DNA from 3 places in the Arthrobacter sp. PGP41 genome. Region 3 is predicted to be linked to each of the others. Evidence: riboswitches for the same ligand, from Rfam matches in the RefSeq annotation. Region 3 holds a riboswitch; each other region holds the start of a gene.
The links. A riboswitch is a leader RNA that binds a small molecule or an ion and turns the genes downstream of it on or off. The one in region 3 is predicted to bind thiamine pyrophosphate.
Positions count from the first base shown of each region.

Region 1: it holds a riboswitch for thiamine pyrophosphate, as region 3 does, so the genes downstream of both, thiO (glycine oxidase ThiO) here and C3B78_RS18325 (ECF transporter S component) in region 3, are expected to answer to the same signal.
Region 2: it holds a riboswitch for thiamine pyrophosphate, as region 3 does, so the genes downstream of both, thiD (bifunctional hydroxymethylpyrimidine kinase/phosphomethylpyrimidine kinase) here and C3B78_RS18325 (ECF transporter S component) in region 3, are expected to answer to the same signal.

Region 1 covers NZ_CP026514.1:2,941,993-2,949,120, reverse strand. The annotation lists gene C3B78_RS13395 (RNB domain-containing ribonuclease) at 1-756, opposite strand, end outside; gene thiE (thiamine phosphate synthase) at 832-1,587, opposite strand; TPP riboswitch at 1,616-1,733, shown strand; gene thiO (glycine oxidase ThiO) at 1,728-3,056, shown strand; gene thiS (sulfur carrier protein ThiS) at 3,053-3,289, shown strand; gene C3B78_RS13375 (thiazole synthase) at 3,298-4,110, shown strand; gene C3B78_RS13370 (4a-hydroxytetrahydrobiopterin dehydratase) at 4,154-4,495, shown strand; gene C3B78_RS13365 (hypothetical protein) at 4,585-4,887, opposite strand; gene C3B78_RS13360 (DUF3107 domain-containing protein) at 4,928-5,152, opposite strand; gene C3B78_RS13355 (TetR/AcrR family transcriptional regulator) at 5,216-5,881, opposite strand; gene moeB (molybdopterin-synthase adenylyltransferase MoeB) at 5,965-7,128, shown strand, end outside.
Region 2 covers NZ_CP026514.1:2,544,992-2,552,119, reverse strand. The annotation lists gene C3B78_RS11600 (vitamin K epoxide reductase family protein) at 50-721, opposite strand; gene C3B78_RS11595 (Rne/Rng family ribonuclease) at 1,163-4,573, shown strand; TPP riboswitch at 4,704-4,801, shown strand; gene thiD (bifunctional hydroxymethylpyrimidine kinase/phosphomethylpyrimidine kinase) at 4,809-6,338, shown strand; gene rplU (50S ribosomal protein L21) at 6,603-6,911, shown strand; gene rpmA (50S ribosomal protein L27) at 6,973-7,128, shown strand, end outside.
Region 3 covers NZ_CP026514.1:3,989,167-3,996,294, forward strand. The annotation lists gene C3B78_RS18320 (ABC transporter ATP-binding protein) at 1-1,289, opposite strand, end outside; gene C3B78_RS18325 (ECF transporter S component) at 1,289-1,912, opposite strand; TPP riboswitch at 1,977-2,117, opposite strand; gene C3B78_RS18330 (heme-degrading domain-containing protein) at 2,203-2,745, shown strand; gene C3B78_RS18335 (DUF4383 domain-containing protein) at 2,876-3,427, shown strand; gene C3B78_RS18340 (iron-containing redox enzyme family protein) at 3,414-4,511, shown strand; gene C3B78_RS18345 (CDGSH iron-sulfur domain-containing protein) at 4,570-4,785, shown strand; gene C3B78_RS18350 (DUF4235 domain-containing protein) at 4,864-5,127, shown strand; gene mnhG (monovalent cation/H(+) antiporter subunit G) at 5,146-5,547, opposite strand; gene C3B78_RS18360 (monovalent cation/H+ antiporter complex subunit F) at 5,537-5,815, opposite strand; gene C3B78_RS18365 (Na+/H+ antiporter subunit E) at 5,812-6,357, opposite strand; gene C3B78_RS18370 (Na+/H+ antiporter subunit D) at 6,354-7,128, opposite strand, start outside.

The sequences.
Region 1 (7,128 bases), 1.0 Mb from region 3:
TGCCATGCCGGTCATCAGCGATATCTGGGCGTTCCAGTCCTCCACGGGCAGCTGCGGTGCGGCGGCAATCCGGTAGCCGCCGTCGGGAAGCTGGACAATCTCCTGGTCCGGCATGTTCAGGCTGGCACCATCCCGGGCACGCTCCAGTTCCACGCGCTTGAGGCCCACTTCTTTGAGGAGGAGCAGCACAGGGGAGGGGCTGCCGCCGTCAAGTTCCGCCTGGGCGCCCTTGTAGCTGAGCTTGGCGCGGCTGCGCATCCGGGCACGCCGCACCGTGACGGCAGTGACCTGCGCATCACCGTCAAGACGGAAGTCCCACACGAACGCGGAACAGTCCTGTCCCGGAAGGAGGCTTCCCGCCCCCTCGCTGATCACTTCCGGATGCAGCGGGATGCGGCCGTCCGGCGTGTAAAAGGTCTGTCCCCGGCGCCGCGTCTCAGCGTCCAGCGGGCCGCCCGGGGCAACGAACGCCGGCACGTCGGCGATGGCGTAGAGAACGTGGTAGCCGCCGCCGTCGCGCTCGATGAACAGCGCCTGGTCCAGGTCGGTGGACGACGCCGGATCGATGGTGATGAATTCAACGGACGTCAGGTCATGGGACGGCAGCTGCAATGCGGACACGGCGGCCTCGGCGTCCTTCACGGCATCGTCAGGGTACGCGCCCGGCAGCTCAAGCTCACTCCGGAGCGCGCCCAGCGCCGCTTCGAGGGCATTGGTGTGCTCGTGGACACTGGGGGCCAGCCGATGATGTGACACGAAAATCAGCGTAGCCCGAATTTCGTCAATAGTGCACGGAAGCGGCCGGGAGAGGCACAGCCGTCCGGTGCGGGGTTATGGGCGGGCGCCGTCCAGGGCGCTGCGGAGCGAGGCAGCGGCCGCGGCCGGATCATCAGCCTCAGTAATGGCCCGGACCACCACGATCCGGCGTGCGCCGGCTTCCACCACCTCTTCAACATTGGAGTGGTCGATGCCGCCGATCGCGAACCAGGGCACACCGCTGTCAAACGTGTCCTCCTGCCCTTCCGCCCCTGCAACAGCAGCGGCGGCGTACCTCACCAGGTCAAGCCCGACGGCGGCCCGTCCGGGCTTGGTGGGAGTTGCCCAGAGCGGCCCCACGCAGAAGTAGTCCAGCGCCGAGGGGCCGGCGGCGGCAGCCAGGGCGGCGTCCACCTGCTCCGGGCTGTGGCTTGACAGGCCGATGGCCGCGTTGCCGTTCAACAGCGTCCGGGCCGCCTTGAGGGGCAGGTCCTTTTGGCCGATGTGGAATACCGGGGCTCCGGACAACACTGCGACGTCCGCCCTGTCATTCACCGCCCACAGCCGGCCGTGGCGCACCGCCGATTCCTTGAGTACGGCCAGGAGCTCCAGCTCCTCGGCGGCTTCGATGGACTTGTCCCGCAGCTGGATGATGTCCACCCCGCCTGCGAAGGCGGCATCGACGAACTGCCCGAAATCGCCCTGTTCCCGGCGCGCGTCCGTGCAGAGGTAAAGGCGCGCGGCCTGCACGCCGGAACCGCCTCCGGCGTTGAGAAAGGCGTTTGTAGCAGGGACGGGGGATGCAGCGGCAGGAGGGCGGGACACATTCATGGGTGCCAGCCTAGTTCCTCTACACTTGGCCTCGTACTGCGGGAGCCGCGGCAGCTGTCATAAAGCGCCGGGCTGAGAGGGCGTCAGAGCCGACCGCTTGACCTGATCCGGCTAATACCGGCGTAGGGAAGGAGACACTCATGCCCAATGCGCTCGAAGCCCCGTACCGGCCCGCGCCCGGCTCTTCACTGGAGGCCGACGTTGCGGTCATCGGCGGGGGAGTCATCGGCCACGGCATCGCCTGGGAGGTGAGAAGGTCCGGGCATTCAGCGGTGGTCATCGATGACGCCCCCGGATCCGGTGCCAGCTGGGCCGCGGCGGGGATGCTTGCCCCGGTGAGCGAGCTGCACTACCAGGAGGAGGACCTCCTGGAACTCATGCTGGAGGCCTCCGGGCGCTGGCCGGGTTTTGCCGCAGGCCTCGCCGCGGCCGCCGGTTCGGATCCCGGTTATCTTACGACGCCGACCCTCGCCCTGGGTGCCGACGCCGCGGACCGGCAGGCGCTGCTGGACCTGCGCGGGGTGCAGCAGGCCAACGGGCTGACGGTTGAGCCCCTCACCATCCGTGAAGCCCGGCGCCGGGAGCCGCTGTTGAGCCCGGCCATTGCCTCGGCGCTGGATACACCGGCGGACCACCAGGTGGATCCCCGGCTGCTGGTGGCCTGCCTCCGCCGTGCCCTGGCCCGGCACACCGGCGGAACCGGGAGCGGCGGAAGCTTCGTGGCCGGCGCCGCCGAGGGCTACGCCGTTCCGGACCGGGCAGCGGGCCTGCTCTGGCGGGACGGAGCCGTCGCCGGCGTCACGCTGGAGGGCGGAGGAACGGTGGCGGCCAGGGAGACGGTGGTGGCCAACGGACTGCACGCCGCGGCCCTCACCGGGCTGCCGGAAAACCTGCACTTGCCCTTGCGCCCGGTCCACGGCGACATTCTTCGCCTCGCCGTCCCCTCCCACCTCCAGCCGCTGCTGACTTCCACCGTGCGCGGACTGGTCCGCGGGATCCCTGTGTACATCGTCCCCCGGCAGGACGGCACCGTGGTGATCGGGGCAACGCAGCGTGAGGACGCACTGGGGAAGAAGGACAGCGGAACCAGCGCCGGGGCAGTGTCGGCAGGGAGCGTCTACCAGCTGCTGCGCGACGCCCAGGTCCTGGTGCCTGCGGTCGCAGAACTTGAGCTGCTGGAATGCACAGCCCGGGCCCGTCCCGGCACACCTGACAACGCCCCGCTGCTCGGGCGGGTCCCCTTGGAGGACGGCCCTGCAGGTCAAAGCCACGTGGAAGGGCTGATCATTGCCACCGGCTTCTTCCGCCACGGCGTCCTCCTCACCCCGGCAGCGGCCGCGATATGCCGGGACCTGCTCGAAGGCAGGGCGGACCCCCGCTGGGCCCCCTTCAACCCCGGCCGCTTTTCCGGCGCCGCTGTTCGGCCTGCTGCAGCGGCCACCCCACCCAACCCCAAGGAGACAGCATGAACATCACCCTGAACGGAACCGGACATACAGTCGCCGACGGCGCATCCATCACCACGCTCGTCACCGAGGTCACCGGCCGCGCACTGGCGGCTGACGGCCAGGCCACCGATGGCCGGAAGCTGGGCGTCGCCGTGGCGCGCAACGCCCACGTGGTGCCACGGAGCCAGTGGTTTGCCACCGCGCTCACCGAGGGTGACGACGTCGAACTTGTCACGGCAGTACAGGGAGGCTGACCACCATGATGGAAACCCGCAGCACCCTCGCCGGCACCCGGCCGGACCTTCATGACCCCCTGGTGATCGACGGCGTCGCGCTCGGATCCCGGCTCATCATGGGCACCGGCGGCGCGCCCAGCCTGGAGGGCCTTGGCGCCGCGCTCCTGGCTTCCGGCACCTCGCTCACCACCGTGGCCATGCGGCGCTATTCACCCCATGAGGCCGGCTCGCTTTTCCAGCTGCTCGTGGACCACGGCATCAAGGTCCTCCCCAACACGGCGGGGTGCTTCACTGCCCGGGACGCTGTCCTCACCGCGGAGCTTGCCAGGGAGGCCTTGGAAACCGACTGGGTGAAGCTGGAAGTCATCGCTGATGAACACACCCTCCTGCCGGATGCCGTGGAACTCGTGGACGCCACCGAGCAGCTGGTCAGCCGGGGATTCAAGGTTTTCGCCTACACCAATGACGACCCCGTCCTGGCGCTTCGGCTCGAGAACCTGGGAGCCACCGCGGTCATGCCGCTCGGCTCGCCCATTGGCACCGGCCTGGGCATCCTTAACCCGCACAACATCGAGCTCATCGTGTCCCGGGCCTCGGTTCCGGTGGTGCTGGATGCGGGCATCGGTACCGCATCCGACGCCGCCCTGGCGATGGAACTCGGATGTGACGCCGTGCTCCTGGCCACGGCGGTGACCCGGGCACAGGATCCGGCCATGATGGGCGCGGCCTTCAAGCATGCCGTCATCGCAGGTAGGCTGGCGAAAGCGGCAGGTCGCATACCTCGCCGTGAACATGCGCTGGCGTCGTCGGCGATGGAAGGCCGGGCCGAGTTCTTGTAGGCCCCGCTGTCCACCGGCTGGCGCCTTGACTCAAGGAGCAGCAGTGGCCGGCAAAGACGCCCTTCCCCCGGAACGAGTCGACGAAGCCTTGGCTGGACTGCCTGATTGGCGGGCCGACAATGGCGGATTGGTCACTGTCTTCAAGATGCCGACGGCGGTTGCCGCACTTGAGCTGATTGCCGCCGTCGGACGTCTGGCCGAGGAACAAAACCACCATCCCGACCTCGACTGGCGTTACAACCGCGTCTTTATCCGCTACACGTCCCACGACGCAGGGGGACAGGTGACTGACCGGGACATCGCGGCAGCTGCGGGAGCAAGTGAAGCTGCGGCAGCGTCGGGGGCCGTTGCCGAGCCGGCGAAGTACGTGCCCGGGCGCCAGTAGCCTCGTCACCAACAACTGGTCCCTAAGGAGCAGTGGCCGCCACCCCTTACGGGATGGCGGCCACTGCTGCCGGTTGCCTTGCGCCGGCCCTACGCCCGGAGGATCGCCGTAAGCCTTTCCGCGTCCCGGCGCGCACGCGTGCGGCCGAGGTACACCGCTGCCCCTGTTGCGGCGCCTGCGCCCAGCACGATTGGCAGGACCCACGGCATCCACGTCAGCCCCGGCAGGTAGCCGAACCCGGCCGCCACCAGGATGGTCCAGCTCAAGGCCGCCACTCCCACGGCGACCCCGGCGGGCAGGCCTGCACCATACTTGGCATGCCGCTTGTCGTTGGCCCAGACAATGAAGCCTGCCGCGGCGGCGGCCAGTACAACGATGGTCAGCGAAAGCATGGTTCTCCTCGAGCTGCGGACGGGGTTCTGTGGCCGGGCGCTAGAACTGGCCGAAACCTACGCGCCGTGCCTCTTCTGCACCGATTTCCACGTAGCCAAGCGCGCCGCCGGGAACAATGATCAGGCGTCCCTTTTCATCTTTCAGTCGCAGTTCGTTGCCCGTTGTGATCGCTTCCCCCACGACCTTGGCCACAGAATCCGCGTCCTCGGTTGATTCGAGCACAATTTCGCGGGCAACGTTCTGAACGCCGATCTTAATCTCCACAGGGGCCTCCCAGCCAGTCAAAGTTTCTCGTGCTTCTCTACGAGGTGTTGTCTTATTTGTAGTCTAGGACTCTTTGGGGAAGCGAGAGATTCCGCGCCAAGCTAAACGGTAGATGAGGTCGCTGGCCACATTGATGTCCAGGTTGCCGTCAGTTTCCAGCCAGTACCTGGCGCTGACCTGGGCCATCCCTGCCAGCCCCCGGCCCAGCAGCTGTGCCTCGAGATGGGGGAGCTTGGTGTCCTCGGCGATGACGCGTGCGATGGCATCGGCGAACGTCCTGTTGAAAGTCTCCAGCCGCGAGCTGACGTCGGGGTCGTTGATCAGGTCGGATTCAAACACCAGCCGGTGGGCCTGGTCATCGCTGGCGATGAACTGGAAGTAGGCACGCATGACGGCCTGCACGCGCTCGTCATTATCGGTGGTGGAGTTCAGGGCGCCCAGCATCAGTTCGGTAAGCGAGGCCAGATGGCTTTCCAGCAAGGCGAGGTACAGCTCGCGCTTTGACGGAAAGTGCTGGTACAGGACAGGTTTGCTGACGTGCGCCGTCTCGGCGATCTCGTCCATGGCCGCACCGTGGTACCCATTGGCCACGAACACTTCCTGGGCTGCGTTGAGGAGCTGCGCGCGCCGCTCGTCACGCGGAAGCCGGGCGGACCGCTGCCCTGCGGGACGCGGGGGAGTTTGCGGTTCGGCGGCTGACGGGCGGTCAGCCCGTGCTTCATGGACCACAGTTGTCCTACTTTCCGTTGCTGTTACTTCCACTTTACTGCGGGGTAATATGACCCGGCAGTATCCGGGGGATACATTGAAGTATGGCTTCGACATTCACCGCAAATGTTTCACCTGTGTCATTGGATCCGCTGGTGGAACCGGGCCCGGACCTTACCCCGGACGAGGTGGAACGCTATTCGCGGCACCTCATCATCCCTGAGATCGGCTCGCTGGGTCAGCGGCGGCTCAAGAATGCCAAAGTGCTGGTGATCGGCGCCGGCGGGCTCGGCTCCCCGGCGCTCCTGTACCTTGCCGCTGCCGGCGTCGGGACGCTGGGAATTATCGACGACGACGCCGTTGACCTCAGCAACCTGCAGCGCCAGGTCATCCATGGGGTGGCGGATGTGGGCCGCCCCAAGATCGAGTCCGCCCGCGACGCCATCGCCGCCCTCAACCCCTTGGTGGACGTGCGGCTGCACAATGTCCGGCTCGACGCGTCCAACGCCCTTGAACTGTTTGCCGGGTACGACCTGATCCTCGACGGCGCGGACAACTTCGCCACCCGCTACCTGGTCAACGACGCCGCCGCCATCCTGGGCAAACCCTACGTCTGGGGTTCCATCTTCCGGTTCGACGGCCAGGTGAGTGTCTTCTGGGAAAAGCACGGGCCCACCTACCGGGACCTCTACCCTGAGGCGCCGCCGGCAGGCTCGGTGCCCTCGTGCGGCGAGGGCGGCGTGTTCGGCATGCTGTGCGCTGCCGTTGGATCGCTCATGGTGACGGAGGCAGTCAAGCTGATTACCGGCGTCGGACGTTCCCTGTTGGGCCGTGTGGCGCTGTTCGACGCCTTGGGCGGAAGCTGGCGCGAGATCCGTGTTTCAAAGGACCCCGCGGCCGCGCCCATCACGGGGCTGGCCGACTACGAGGCGTTCTGCGGCGTTACGCCGGCGGTCCCCTCCGGCACGGAGCACACTGTCACGGCCGCCCAGCTGGCTACCATGCTCGCCGCGCGCAAGGCGGGGCTGAAGGACTTTGAACTGGTGGATGTCCGCGAATCGGGGGAGTACGACATCGTCCGGATCGACGGCGCGAAGCTCATCCCGCAGGGCCGGATCCTTGCCGGCGAGGCGTGGAATGAGCTCCCCCGGGACAGGGACATCGTGTTCCACTGCAAGGCGGGGTCGCGTTCGGCCAACGTCCTTGCCGCGGCGCGGAAGGCAGGCTACCAGCGGGTGAGCCATCTCGACGGCGGCATCCTCGCCTGG
Region 2 (7,128 bases), 1.4 Mb from region 3:
TGGCGCACGAGTACAGGGTACTCATCTTTGCCGACGAGGAAGCGCAGCCCTAGAACCCTGACGTTCCGGCGAAAACCTGGATAAAGGCGAAGAAGATGGTGGCGATAGCGGCGACGTAGAGCAGGGCCGTGATGATCCAGCCGGAGTCACCCAGAATGCGTGCGGCCTTGGCCGGCACCGGGATCACGCCGGCGCTGATGTTCCGGATGGTCACCCACACGAAGAGCGGTATCATTGCCGCCCATACAATCATGCAGAACGGGCACAGGATGTGGATGACGTACAGCGCCTGCGACCACAGCCACACCACAAACGCGAAGCCGAGTGTGACGCCGGCCTGCAGGCCAAGCCAGTACCACCGGGCAAAGTTGGCGCCGGCGAGCAGCGCCATTCCCACCGTGATGGTGATGGCGAAGGCCACGATTCCGATGAACATATTGGGGAAGCCGAACAGCGAGCTTTGCCAGGTCTGCATCACCTGGCCGCAGGAGATCCAGGGGTTCACATCGCACACCGTGGTGTGGTTAGGATCCTTGAGGACCTCCAGTTTCTCCAGGACCAGTGTTCCGGAGGCAAGCCAGCCAACCACCCCGGTGACCACCAGCAGCCAGCCGAGGGGCCGGTCGCGGGTCATGGGCGGGCGGGCTCCGGCCTCGCTGGTGTCCGGATCAACAGTCCGCTCCGGCGTGTGGGTGCCGCTGACGGGGGAAATGCTGGGCATTGGCAAGGCGTCCTTTTCATCGGGTGCTCCTTGCCCGATTGTAACGCCGGCGGCTGGAAAGACCCTTCAGGGAAGGGAACAGGCAGCGCCCCTTCCGCCGTGGAATAGTCCGGGTATGAGAGAATGAACGTGGCTGGAACCCGATCCACATTCGGACTCCGGTCCGGTGGCTTGTTCGCAAGACCGCCAGTGACGAGCAGCGCGGGCTTTGGGTTTGTTGATCCGGCCTCCCGCAACTCCATTGGGCGGCACCTGGTTGTGGCATTTGGAAACAACGGGTTTTTGAACATCCTGCCGGCCCCCACGGGCTGCCGCACCCCACTGCCGGTGCGAACCTGGGGGTATCCACTTGACTTCTGTCAACGCCTGCGGGTTTTGACAATATGTGCCCCAATGGGTGCCGGATGTGGCGGTACGTCAGGGGCAGGAGTGTTGCCACATATGGATAATGAACAAGTTTTAGCCGTTAACGATGAAGCAGCGGCCACGGGTGCCGCGGCCGAGCCGAAGAAGGCCACGAGGACCAGGCGGAAAGCCGCTCCCAAGGCCAGTGACGCCCTCGCCGAAACAGACGTCGCGGGCGCAGATTCCGTGCAGGCAGAGGCCAGGGCCGCAGAGCCCGGCACGAACGCAGTGCCGGATCCTGACGCCGCTGAGGCGAAGGCCCCCGTCCGCAGGAGCCGTTCCAGGAAGAAGGTTGACCCCGCCGAGCCGCTTCCGGCTTTCGCCGAGGAGGCAGCCGCCGCTGCCGGTAACGACGCCGGCACGCAGGCTGCGTCAGCCGGCGCGCCTTCGGAAGCCGCCGGGGAGGACGCAAAACCCGTCCGACGCCGGCGGGTTGCCACCCGCAAGACCTCCGCCCCCGCGGTGGCGGCCGCGGCGGAGCAGGCAGAGACGCCGGCGGCAGAAGCCGCACCCGCTGAAGCCGCACGCGCTGAAGCTGCACCCGCCCCCGAAGCCGCACCCGCTGAAGCTGCGCCCGCCCCTGAAGCTGCACGCGCTGAAGCTGCACCCGCCCCTGAAGCTGCACCCGTTGCCGGCCCGGCGGCTGCCGCAGCTGAACCGGCAGCCGCCCCTGCTGCAAAACCTGAAGCCGCCTCCGCCGCGGCAAGCCCTTTCGGCTCCCTCTTTTTGGAGCCCGGCTCCGCCACCTCCGTCCTGTTCCAGGCCCCGGATCTCAGCGCCGTAGTCCGGCCCGCACCGGCCGCCATGGAAGAAGCTGAAGAAGAGGACACCGAGGACGATTCAGACGACGCCGGTAACCGCCGGAGGCGCCGCGGCCGCGGCCGCCGCGGACGCAGCAGGACCGGTGAGCGTGACGGCGAAGACGCCGAGAACTCTGATGCAGAGACCGATGCTGCCGATGACGCCGATGAGGAATCCGGTGCGCAGGCCGACGAGGGCGTGACGTCCCGCCGTCGGCGCCGCCGCCGCCGTGGCGACCAGGACCTTGAACTGACGGGCGGCGGAGACGAGGATCCGCCCAACACGGTGACCCGCGTCCGCGCACCGCGCGCCGTGAGCGAACCCGCGGTCAGCAACCGGGTCACCAGCGTCAAGGGTTCCACCCGCCTGGAGGCCAAGAAGCAGCGCCGCCGCGAATCACGCGACACCGGCCGCCGCCGCACCGTCATTACCGAAGCCGAGTTCCTGGCCCGCCGGGAGTCTGTGGACCGGCAGATGATCGTGCGCCAGCGCGATGACAGAATCCAGATTGCCGTCCTGGAAGACGGCGTCCTGGCCGAGCACTTTGTCTCCAAGACCCAGCAGGATTCCCTGATCGGCAACGTCTACCTGGGCAAGGTCCAGAACGTGCTGCCGTCCATGGAAGCTGCCTTCGTGGACATCGGACGCGGCCGCAACGCCGTCCTGTACGCCGGCGAAGTCAACTGGGACGCCGTGAACCTCGAGGGCAAGCAGCGCCGCATTGAAAACGCGCTCAAGTCCGGCGACACCGTGCTGGTCCAGGTCACCAAGGACCCCGTGGGCCACAAGGGCGCGCGCCTGACCAGCCAGATCTCGCTGCCGGGCCGCTACCTGGTCTTCGTTCCCGGCGGTTCCATGACCGGCATCTCCCGCAAGCTGCCCGACGTCGAACGCAACCGCCTCAAGCGGATCCTCAAGGACCGCCTCCCCGAGCAGGCCGGCGTGATTGTCCGGACCGCTGCGGAAGGCGCCTCCGAGGAAGAGCTGACCCACGACATCAACCGGCTGCGGGCACAGTGGGAAGGTATCGAAAGCCAGTCGAAGTCCACCAAGATCCTTGCTCCGGAGCTGCTGTACGGCGAACCGGACCTGACCATCAAGGTGGTCCGCGACGTCTTCAACGAGGACTTCTCCAAGCTGATCGTCTCCGGCGAGGAAGCCTGGGACACCATCGAGGCGTACGTCACCTACGTTGCTCCCGATCTCGTGGGGCGCCTCGAGAAATGGACCAAGGACCAGGACATCTTCAGCGCATGGCGGATCGACGAACAGATCCACAAGGCACTGGAACGGAAGGTCTTCCTGCCCTCCGGCGGCTCGCTGGTGATCGACCGCACCGAGGCCATGACCGTGGTGGACGTCAACACCGGCAAATTCACCGGCAGCGGCGGCAACCTTGAAGAGACCGTCACCAAGAACAACCTGGAAGCTGCGGAGGAAGTGGTCCGCCAGCTCCGCCTGCGCGATATCGGCGGCATCATCGTCATCGACTTCATCGACATGGTCCTGGAATCGAACCGCGACCTCGTCCTCCGCAGGATGGTGGAGTGCCTGGGACGGGACCGCACCAAACACCAGGTTGCCGAAGTAACGTCGCTTGGCCTGGTGCAGATGACGCGCAAGCGGATGGGCACCGGGCTCCTTGAAGTGTTTGGCGAGCAGTGCGAGGCCTGCGCCGGCCGCGGCGTGGTGACCCACGATGACCCCGTGGAGCACCGCCGGGCCAACATCGTGGCGGCTGAACACCATGTTCAGCGCTCGGACGCCCGCCCGGACGTCCGGAACGAAAGCCACCGTACTGAGGCGCAGCGTGGGGACAGCAGCCAGCCCGGCGTCCGTCCCGACCGGAAGCGCCGCCGCGGCCGCGGCGGCCAGCAGGTGGATGCTGCTCCCGCAGCTGCCCTCCACGTGCACACGGTCCACCCCGACCCCACGGACGCCGAGCGGCACGCCAAGGCCGAAGCCACCCGGCTTGCCCTTGCCAACATTGCTGCGGCAGCGCACGCCGCCCATCTGCACGACGACGAGGTGGCCGCGGCCAGGCAGGCTCCGCAGGCCCAGCCCGCGGCGCCGGCGGAAACAGGGAAGCACGACGGCGACGCCTCCAGGCCCGCCGCCGTCCTCACCTTCGGCGGGGAGGAAGTTGCACTGCCGTTCGTGGAGCACGCGGAGGAGCAGCAGCCGAAGCCCGCCCTGACGCTGGACCGCCTCGCTGAGGCCTTCGCCCACCTCGGTGAACCCGCCCCGGCCGCCGAAGCCACGGCCGGGCAGCCGGGACTGCCGGCGCCGGAACAGGCGCAGCGGGAACCGGAACAGGTCCGGGCGCCGCGGGCGGAGTCTCCGCGGGTCCGGTCCGAGCAGCTGCAGGCTGCCCCTGCCGCGCCGGAGAAGGACTATTCCGACCACACCGTGGAACAGTCCCGCCCGCGCCGGGCACGCCGCAACCGCAGCGCCAGCCGCGCCCAGGGGGCGGCCAACCAGACCTCCGTCCAGCAGCACGAGAATGTCCCCGCCGAGGCGGCAGGGCACTCACACTCAGCAAAGGCGCCGGAAGCTGGCCAGGCAGGTGCCCCCGCCGCAGGCAACGCCAAGCCTGCCGCGGAACCCATCATCCTGGGCGTCGGGGTTCCGGCTTCGGAGCTGTAGGCCACCGCACGCGACACGCCAGGATGCCCGGCCGCCCACCACGCGTGGGCGGCCGGGCATCCGGCATTTAAGGCCGCAACAGTCGCACGGCGTCACCTTCGCCCTGAGCCCAGCAAAAAAGCTAGGCTGGTGAACCGACACGGGGTGCCGCGCAGAGGGCCGGCTGAGATCCACACCCGTTGAACCTGTCCGGCTAGCACCGGCGAAGGGATGTCTCTTGTCTTCAACTCTCGAAATGCCCGCTGCCAGCGTTGAGGGAGCGCCTGCTCCTGCAACACAGTCCGGCCAGCGGCGGGACGTGCCCCGGGTCCTCTCCATTGCGGGCTCCGATCCTTCCGGCGGAGCCGGCGTCCAGGCGGACCTGAAAAGCATCGCGGCCCACGGCGGCTTCGGAATGGCTGCCATCACTGCCCTCACCGTGCAGAACACCCGCGGCGTGCGCGGCGTCCACGTTCCCCCCGCGGCCTTCCTTACCCAGCAACTTGACGCGCTCAGTGAGGACATCAGCATCGACGCCGTGAAAATCGGGATGCTGGGTGACAGCGGGGTGATCGAAGCTGTCCGGGCGTGGCTCGAAAAAGTGCGTCCCGGCGTCGTGGTTTTGGACCCTGTCATGGTGGCCACCAGCGGTGACCGGCTCCTGCAGGAATCCGCCGAAGCCGCGCTACGCGGGCTGCTGCCGCTGGCGCACCTCATCACGCCCAACCTGACTGAACTTGCCATGCTGGTGGGCGGGGACGTGCAGGAGAGCTGGGAAGGCGCCCTGGAACAGGGCCGCGAGCTCTCCTCCGCCACGGGGGCGACGGTGCTTGTGAAGGGCGGGCACTTGGCGGGGGAAGAATGCCCCGACGCCCTTGTCAGCACTGCGGGCACGCTTGGCCAGGACGTGGTGGTGGTCCCGGGCAAGCGCGTGGCCACGCGGAACAGCCACGGCACCGGTTGTTCGCTGTCATCAGCCATGGCCACAGTCCAGGTGCGGCTGGGGGACTGGGAGGCAGCCCTCCGGGAGGTCAAGCCCTGGTTGTCCGGCGCGCTGGAGGCTTCGCAGGCGTTGCAGGTGGGAACAGGCAACGGGCCCGTCCACCACTTCCACCACCTTCAGCCGCAGCCTGCTGAGGGCAGCTTCGCAGCGCAGCTGTGGGCTGAAGCGGAGAAGCACCTGGAGGCCATCTATTCCCTGGGGTTTATCCAGGGACTGGCCTCCGGCGACCTGGCCGAGAAGCACTTTGGCTACTACCTGGCCCAGGACGCCATCTACCTTAACGGCTACTCACGGGTGCTCGCGCGTGCCAGCGCCCTCGCCCCAACGGAAGCCGAACAGCTCTTCTGGGCGCGCTCCGCCCAGCAGTGCCTCGAAGTCGAATCTGAACTGCACCGCTCCTGGCTCAGTACACGGACCGTTGAGCCGCGGCTGGGGCCCGTGACCAAGTCCTACGTGGACCATCTGGTGGCGGCATCGGCGTCGGGCAGTTACGCCGTGCTGGCGGCAGCAGTCCTGCCGTGCTTCTGGCTGTACGCCGAGGTGGGCAAGACGCTTCACGCCCAGTTCGTTGCTGCCGGGGAACCAGCAGGCCACCCCTACGCGGAGTGGCTGCGCACGTACGCGGATGAGGACTTCGCTGCGGCCACCCGCAGGGCGGTTGCCATTGTGGACGGGGCCGGCCGCGCAGCTTCCGCAGGGGACCGGACAGCCATGGCCGCGGCGTTCAGGCAGTCGTGCCGGCTGGAAGTTGAATTTTTCGACGCGCCGCGCCTTCATTCCTGACGGCCGCACGGCCACAGCACCGGTACTATGGTGGGGCACCCCCCCGGCCAGGGAAATGTGTTGTGGTACCTATCACAGACAACCCGCCGGAACCAGCCTCATTTGCGGCCGAAGGCAAAATTAGCGTATTCTAGATCTTCGGTGCTTACGCCAACACTTGGGTTATGACCCCACGGCGTTGAGGCACAGCGAGAGCCCAACCAATTCAGGCACCGGGTTCCGCACGCAAATTTGTAATAAACGTCGAGAGAAGTGAGTTCCCAAGTGGTGTACGCGATTGTCCGCGCAGGCGGCCGCCAAGAGAAGGTTTCCGTTGGAGACTTCGTTACCCTGAACCGCGTCGCCGGTGGAGCTGGCAGCACCATTCAGCTGCCCGCACTGCTCCTGGTTGACGGTGACAAGGTCACCTCCGCCGCTGCTGACCTGGCCAAGGTAACTGTTACGGCTGAGATCCTCCAGGACCTCCGTGGTCCTAAGATTGTGATCCAGAAGTTCAAGAACAAGACCGGTTACAAGAAGCGCCAGGGTCACCGCCAGGAACTGACCAAGGTCAAGATCACTGGTATCAAGTAACCTTCCGTTACTGTTCAGGTTTTTCAGCAGATTCCCCAGAATTTAGAGGCAGGCATTTCAGATGGCACATAAAAAGGGCGCGAGCTCCACTCGCAACGGTCGTGACTCCAACGCACAGTACCTCGGCGTCAAGCGCTTCGGCGGCCAGGTAGTTTCCGCCGGCGAGATCATCGTCCGCCAGCGCGGCACCCACTTCCACCCGGGCGCCGGTGTTGGC
Region 3 (7,128 bases):
AGGTGGGTGAGCCGCAGGCGCTCCAGCAGCTCGTCCACGCGCTCCCCGCCATGGCCAAGGTGCCGTGGGCCAAACATCAGTTCGTCCAGCACCTTCCCGGTGACGAACTGGTGCTCGGGTTCCTGGAACACGGTGCCGATCCGCTCGATGAGCTGCTCGGCTTTCCACTTGTACGGGTCTATTCCGGCGCCGCGGCTCAGGTCCAGCGTGGCCGAAACCTTCCCGGCCACGGGTTCGAGAAGCCCGGCGAGCGTCAGGGCAAGCGTGGACTTCCCTGCCCCGTTCGGCCCCGTCACCGCCAAGGCCTGCCCGGCACGGACCTGGGCGGAAATATCCGCCTGCACGGGTACCGGCGGCACCTTCCGGAAGCCGCTGCGCCCCGCCCGTTCACGGGACACCGCCAGCTCCTCGGCAGCGAGCAGGAGGCCACCCGTCCCCCGGGCCGGATCCGCCGCACGCAGCCGGGTGTCCGGGACATAGCCGGGCACCCACACCCCGGCGGCAATCAGCATGCTCCGGGCTTCCCTGAGCACTTGGTCCGGCGGGCCGTCCAGCAGCACGGCGTCCTTCGCGTCGGTGCCGGGCTGCAGCACCACAATCCGGTCCACCAGGTCCTTCCACACGGACACCCGGTGCTCCACCACCACCAGCGTGGCGCCGGTTTTGTCCAGGCATCGCGCCACGGCGTCGCGGACCTCCAGCACGCCGGCCGGGTCCAGGTTCGCCGTCGGCTCGTCCAGCAGGATGAGACCGGGACGCATGGCAAGGATGCCCGCGAGCGCCAGCCGCTGTTTCTGCCCGCCGGAGAGTACCGACGTTGGATGGTCCAGCGGGAGGTGGGAAAGTCCGACGTCGTCCAGCGCCTCGTGCACGCGGCTCCAGATGGCGTGGCGGGGCACGGCGAGGTTCTCGGCGCCGAAGGCGGCGTCGTCACCCACGCGGGACAGGACCACCTGCGTTTCGGGGTCCTGCTGCATGAGGCCGGCGCGCCCGCGCTGCTCGCGGGGGGAGGCTCCGTCAACCAGCAGCGAACCCGACTCGTCGGAATCGCCGGCCGCGCCGCCGTCGTCGTCCACATCCCCCAGGACCCCCGCCAAAGCATGGAGGAGGGTGGACTTGCCTGCGCCGGAAGGCCCCAACAGCAGCACCCGCTCTCCCGGGCGGATGTCCAGGTCGAGGGCATGGACCGCCGGCTTGGCGCGCCCGGCATGCCGCCAGCCCCAGCCGCGGGCCGCGACGGCGGCGGGACGCACTGCGGTGGGCGCGCCCTGGCGGGAAGGTGCGGACATCAGGAGAAGACAGGCTCCGTTGCTGCCTTCCGCGACGCGAACGAGCTCAGGACTCCGGTCCTGGCCAGCCCGCGGGTGGCGATCCATGACAGGGCGCCGGCGATAATCGCGCCGGAGATGGCGGTGAAGACGATGTACACCAGCTTGTCCCCGCCGGAGTAGGCGATGTTCCAGCCCCACGGAGCGAAGGAGTCGTTGAGGCCGCAGAAGAGACCGGCGGCGGCACCGGCCAGCAGTGCCACGGGCAGGTTGAACTTCCGGTACACGAAGATGGCGAAGATGATCTCGGCGCCGAGGCCCTGGACGAAGCCGGAGAACAGCACGGAAGCCCCGTACTGGGACCCCATGAGCAGCTCACCGGTGGCGGCTACCGTCTCGCAGAACAGCGCGGCGCCGGGCTTGCGGATGATGAGCATGCCCAGCACGGCCGGGATCATCCAGCCGCCGGCGATCAGGCCGGTCAGTGGCGGGTAGGTGGCGTTCATGGGGCCGGACACTGCGGCCGCGCCCTGGGACCAGGCCCAGAAAATGACGCCGCCGGCAATGGCAATGAGGGCCGCCACCACGATGTCCACGACTCGCCAGGACTTGCTGCTGGTCTTCTTGACTGCTGTTGTTGCCATGTGATCCTCCTGAGGAACAGGAGGGGAAAGTGGACGCGGCTGCCGGCTATGCTGCCGCTGCGCGCACTTCGAGAACTCGACTCCCTTGCGCCGGTACTAACCGGATCAGGTTCGAGGGTCTGCGGCTGCCCGCACTCTCAGCGCCCACCTGCGGATCCTGGCATTGCCAGTGATGCCCGACGGCGGCGCTCCCCTGTCGTTGAATGTTGCTTTTGCTTGAAATGATTCGTTGCAGAAATACCCTGTTGGGCGTTGCCAGTTTACACCGCGGCGGGGGTAGATTGTGGGCCATGGCTGCCAATCCCCCGCATGTGACCGACTTCGACCCGGATTCCGATGCCATCCAGCCGGAGGGATCTTTGGCGGCACTGATCGCCCGGATTGAAGGCGAAGTCCGGGAACTGCAGTTTCCCGGCTTCTCCCTGGACGACTCCCTGAACCTGGGACTGCTCCTGGTGGAGCTGGGGAAGGAGCGCGGGCTGCCTATCGCGATTGACATCACCAAGGGCCAGCAGGTGCTGTTCCATGCGGCCCTGCCCGGTGCGACGCCGGATAACGATCACTGGATCCGGGCGAAGCAGCGCACTGCGGCACGGTACGAGATCCCCTCACTGCTGGTGGGATTGCGCGGCCGGCTTCGCGGCGGCCGGATCGAGGACCAGGGCTGGTTCGACCAGCGCCGGTACGCCGCGCACGGCGGCTCCTTCCCGCTGTACGTCACCGGAGTGGGCGCCGTGGCCACTGTTACGGTTTCGGGGCTTCCCCAGGTGCAGGATCACGACCTGGTGGTCGAGGCCCTGCGTGAAATCCTCCGCTCCGCGGGAGCGGACTGATGCCATGCTGGCGGAGCGACCCGCACGCTGGACGCACGTCCACCCGGCAGCAGAAACACAAAGGCTGCTTAGCATTTATTTAGTAATCATGCTTACTATGTTGTCTCCCGGGTTTTGAGGAGAACAGGACATGGCAGCCAGCACCCGCCTGACGGGCCCCCGAACACGCCTGCAAAATGCCGCCCTCGGAATTGGCACGGTCTTCTTCCTGTTGGGCATCTTGGGCTTCATCCCCGGCGTTACCTCCAACTATGGCTCGTTGGGCCTTGCCGGACCTGGTTCAGGGGCGCTGCTGCTGGGCGTCTTCCAGGTGTCCGTGCTCCTTAACGCGGTACACCTGGTCTTCGGGCTTGCAGGGGTCCTGATGGCGCGGACGCATCCCCAAGCCAGGAACTTCCTTATCTACGGCGGCGTGGCCTATCTGCTCCTCTGGCTGTACGGCTTCCTGGCGGGTGACACCACGCCTGCCAACTTCCTCCCTGCGAACAACGCGGACGACTGGCTGCACCTGGCCCTCGGCCTGGCCATGATTGCGCTGGCCATCACCCTGGCTGCCCGAGGCCCCGCTGTCCCCGCAGGCGTTGGCAGCAGCGATAGCAGCAACCGGCCCGGAAGCCCCAGCAACGACGTCGCGGAACCGGCACCAACGCCGGACCTGAAGGAGCACTATGAAAATCCCTGAAGCGCGCGGTCCCGCCAGCGCCGCCTTGTTCGCCCTTCTCACGGAGGTACCCTGCTCCATTGGCACCCGCCCCGACGGCCGAACCGCCGACGCCGGAACTGCCGATGACCGCGCCGCGGGGCTGCACCGGGCGGTCAGCAGCCAGTTGGCCGCCACCCCGGACATCATCGGCGATGACGACCTCCAGCTGACGCTCTTCTGCCTCTACGAGCTCCACTACACCGGGCTCGCAGGCGTCAGCGATGAGTGGGAATGGGCGCCGGGACTGATCCAGGTCCGCCAGCTGCTGGAAAAGCCGTTCGAGGCCGCGCTCAGGCGGACCGCCCGTGAAGCAGCCGGCGAACTGGAGCTTCCCGCGGCCTCGCGTCCCACCAGCGACGCTGTGGCCGATGTCCTGTTCGGCCTCGCAGCCCGAGATACCGGCCCCAGCCTCTCCCGGTACGTGGCGAAGAAGGCCAGCCTGGATCAGCTCAAGGAATTCCTGATCCATAAGTCCATCTACCAGCTGAAGGAGGCCGATCCCCATACCTTTGCCATTCCCCGGCTCGCCGGGCGCCCCAAGGCCGCGCTGGTGGAAATCCAGGCGGATGAGTACGGCGGCGGACGTCCCGAACGGATGCACAGCGCACTTTTCGCCCGCACCCTGCGGGGCCTGGGGATGGCGGACGAATACGGCGCCTACGTCGATTCCGTCCCGGCCGTCTCCCTCGCCGCAGTGAACCTGATGTCCCTGTTCGGGCTTAACCGCCGGTTGCGGGGTGCCATCACCGGGCACCTGGCCATCTATGAGATGACCTCCTCCCAGCCCAACCGCCTATACGGCAGCGGCTTCCGGCGGCATGGTTTCGATGCCGCCGTCACCCACTATTTCGATGAACACGTGGAAGCAGACGCCGTCCACGAGCAGATCGCCGGCCGCGACCTGGCCGGCGGCCTGGTGGAAGCCGAACCAGGACTTCTTGGAGATGTACTGTTCGGTGCCACGGCAGCCATGGCGCTGGACGGCAGGCTGTCCGCCCATCTCCTGCAGTCTTGGGAGAACGGCGGGACCTCACTAAGGGCGGCAGTGCCGGCAGCAGCATGAGCGGCGCAAGTTCCCCGCCGCCGTCCATCACCCCCGGCAACCTCAAACAGGAGCGCGAATGAACCAGGAACCGGCCGAGAGCTCCATCGTGGTGTGCCCCGACGGTCCGCTGATTGTGCGCGGCGACTTCGAGATCGTCACGCCCTCCGGGGAACCGTTGCCCCGTGAACGGAAAACCGTGGCACTGTGCCGCTGCGGGGCGTCAGCCATCAAGCCCTATTGCGATGGGACGCACAAGATGGTCAAGTTCCGGACGGAACCCCCGGCAACCTGAGCAGCGCCTGCACCGGCCGGCCGCAATCGCCGGTTAGGCTAGGGACAGCCCGTTTTCCGCCCGCAAGGAGTACTAGGAATGAACCTTTTCATCAAGCTGCTCGGCACTGGCGTGAGCCTCGGCGCAGGCTTTGTCGGCACCAAGCTCGTCAACGCCATCTGGGAAAAGACCACCGGCCGGAAGCCCCCCACCGGCAAGCACGAGGACGTCCCCACGAGCCTTCACTCGGCTCTGACGTTCGCCCTGATCTCTGCCTCGGTGAGCACCATCATCCAGGTCCTGGCAAACCGTGGCACCCAGCGCGCCATCACCCGGTTCGCCAAGAGCCAGGACATCGTCTAGCAGCACGCCGAACGGTGTTCAGCCGTCGCCGGAACCCTCCTCACGGGCGGTTTTGGCGGCGGCTTTTTGCACCACGGCCTCAAGCTCATCGGAGGTGAGGAGCTCGCGGTGGAGGTGCTTGGTCCGGTAGCCGGCCCGGCCCACCATGTGTGCTGAAACGGGCACGGTGAGCAGCTGGAAAATCCACGCGACCAGCAGTACGGGCCACACCCACCAGGTGCGCAACTGGAGTCCGATGGACGCCAGGAGCAGGAACAGCCCCAGCACCTGCGGCTTGGTAGCGGCATGCATGCGGCTGAGCAGGTCGGGGAAGCGAAGCAAGCCGATGGCCGCGCCGAGCGACATGACGGCCCCGACGATCATGAACACAGCGGACAGCACATCCACCCAGGCATCCAGGCCAGTGGAGTCAGGACTCATTGGACTGCTCCCTCCGGTCCGCCACGAACCTTGCCACCGTCACGGACCCGATAAAGCCGATGATGGAAATGGCCACCACCAGCATCAGGTTGTTCAGGTGCCTGTTGACGGCCATGTCCACGCACAGGGCACCGCCCAGGATGGCCAACAGGACGTCCGTGGCCAGCACCCGGTCCAGCAGTGAAGGTCCCCTGGAGATCCTGATGATGGCACCGGCGGCGGCCACCGAGAAGATTACGGCAGTAACAGCCAGGACGGTCTGCATCATGCGCCCGCCTCCATTCGCACGGTTTCGAGTTCTTCCTTGGTGCCCATGATCCTGATCAGCCCCGCTTCGATGGACCGCACCTCATTTTTAAGGTTTTCGACTTCCTGCGGGGAACTGATGTTGAGGGCATGCAGGTAGAGGGTGGACGTGGAGCGGTCCACCTCCACCACCAGCGAGCCCGGAATCAGGGAAATCACGTGCCCCGTGGCCGTGACCATGAGGTCCTGGCGGCTGCGGAGCGGGACGGCGACGACGGCGTTGGTCACCTTTGGCCCCTTGGCGATGGCAAGGTACAGGAGCTGCGCGCTGGCAGCCACCACCTTGGCCAGGAAGACGAGCGCGAAGGGAACGGCGTACAGGATGTTGAACCGGCCGCTCAGTTCCACCGGTGGAAGGTAGAACAGCCGCGCGACCGCCACGGCCAGCAACGCCCCGAACAGGAGGTTGCCGGGGCTGAAGTCCTGCCACAGGGCACCCCAGACAATGACCAGCCAGACTAGGAGCGGCAGCTCCTGGCGGAGGGAAATCCGGCGGCGGCTCATTTTCCCCCTCCCGGCGTGGCAACCATCGGGACGTCGACGCCTCCGCCCAGGACAGCGTGGATGTAGGAGGTCCGGTCCAGCATGTCGCGCGCAGCCTGGTCAGAGACCGTGAACAGCGGCCCCGCGAAAACCGTCAGGGCAACGCCAAGGACCACCAGCCCCACTGTCGAGCCCACCATGGTGCGCGGCAGCAGTGTGACGGTGTTCCGTTTGGCGCCAGGGCCGTCGGCCCGCCCGGCGGCCGGCGCAAGCAGCACGGGATCCGGGTGTTCGGCGTCCGAGGGCCGGCGCCAGAACGCGCGGTTCCACACCCTCGCCACGGCAAGCAGGGTCAGCAGGCTGGTAAGCACCCCGCCGATCACCAGCACGTACGCCAGCGGCGTCCCCAGTTCAATCCCGGCCTGCATGAGACCCACCTTCCCCAGGAATCCTGAGAAGGGCGGAATCCCGGCCAGGTTCATTGCGGGGATGAAGAACAGCAATGCCAGCAGGGGCGACAGCTTGGCGAGGCCGCCCAGCCGGTCCACCGAGGAGCTCCCGCCGCGGCGTTCGATCAGCCCCGTCACCAGGAAGAGGCTGGTCTGGATGGTGATGTGGTGCGCCACGTAGAAGACCGCCGCCCCCAGCCCTGCCGTCGAGGACATGGCCAGGCCGAACACCATGTACCCGATGTGGCTCACCAGGGTGAAGGAGAGCAGACGTTTGATGTCGCTCTGCGCCAGGGCACCCAGGATCCCCACCACCATGGTCAGCAGCGCGGCCACCATTAAC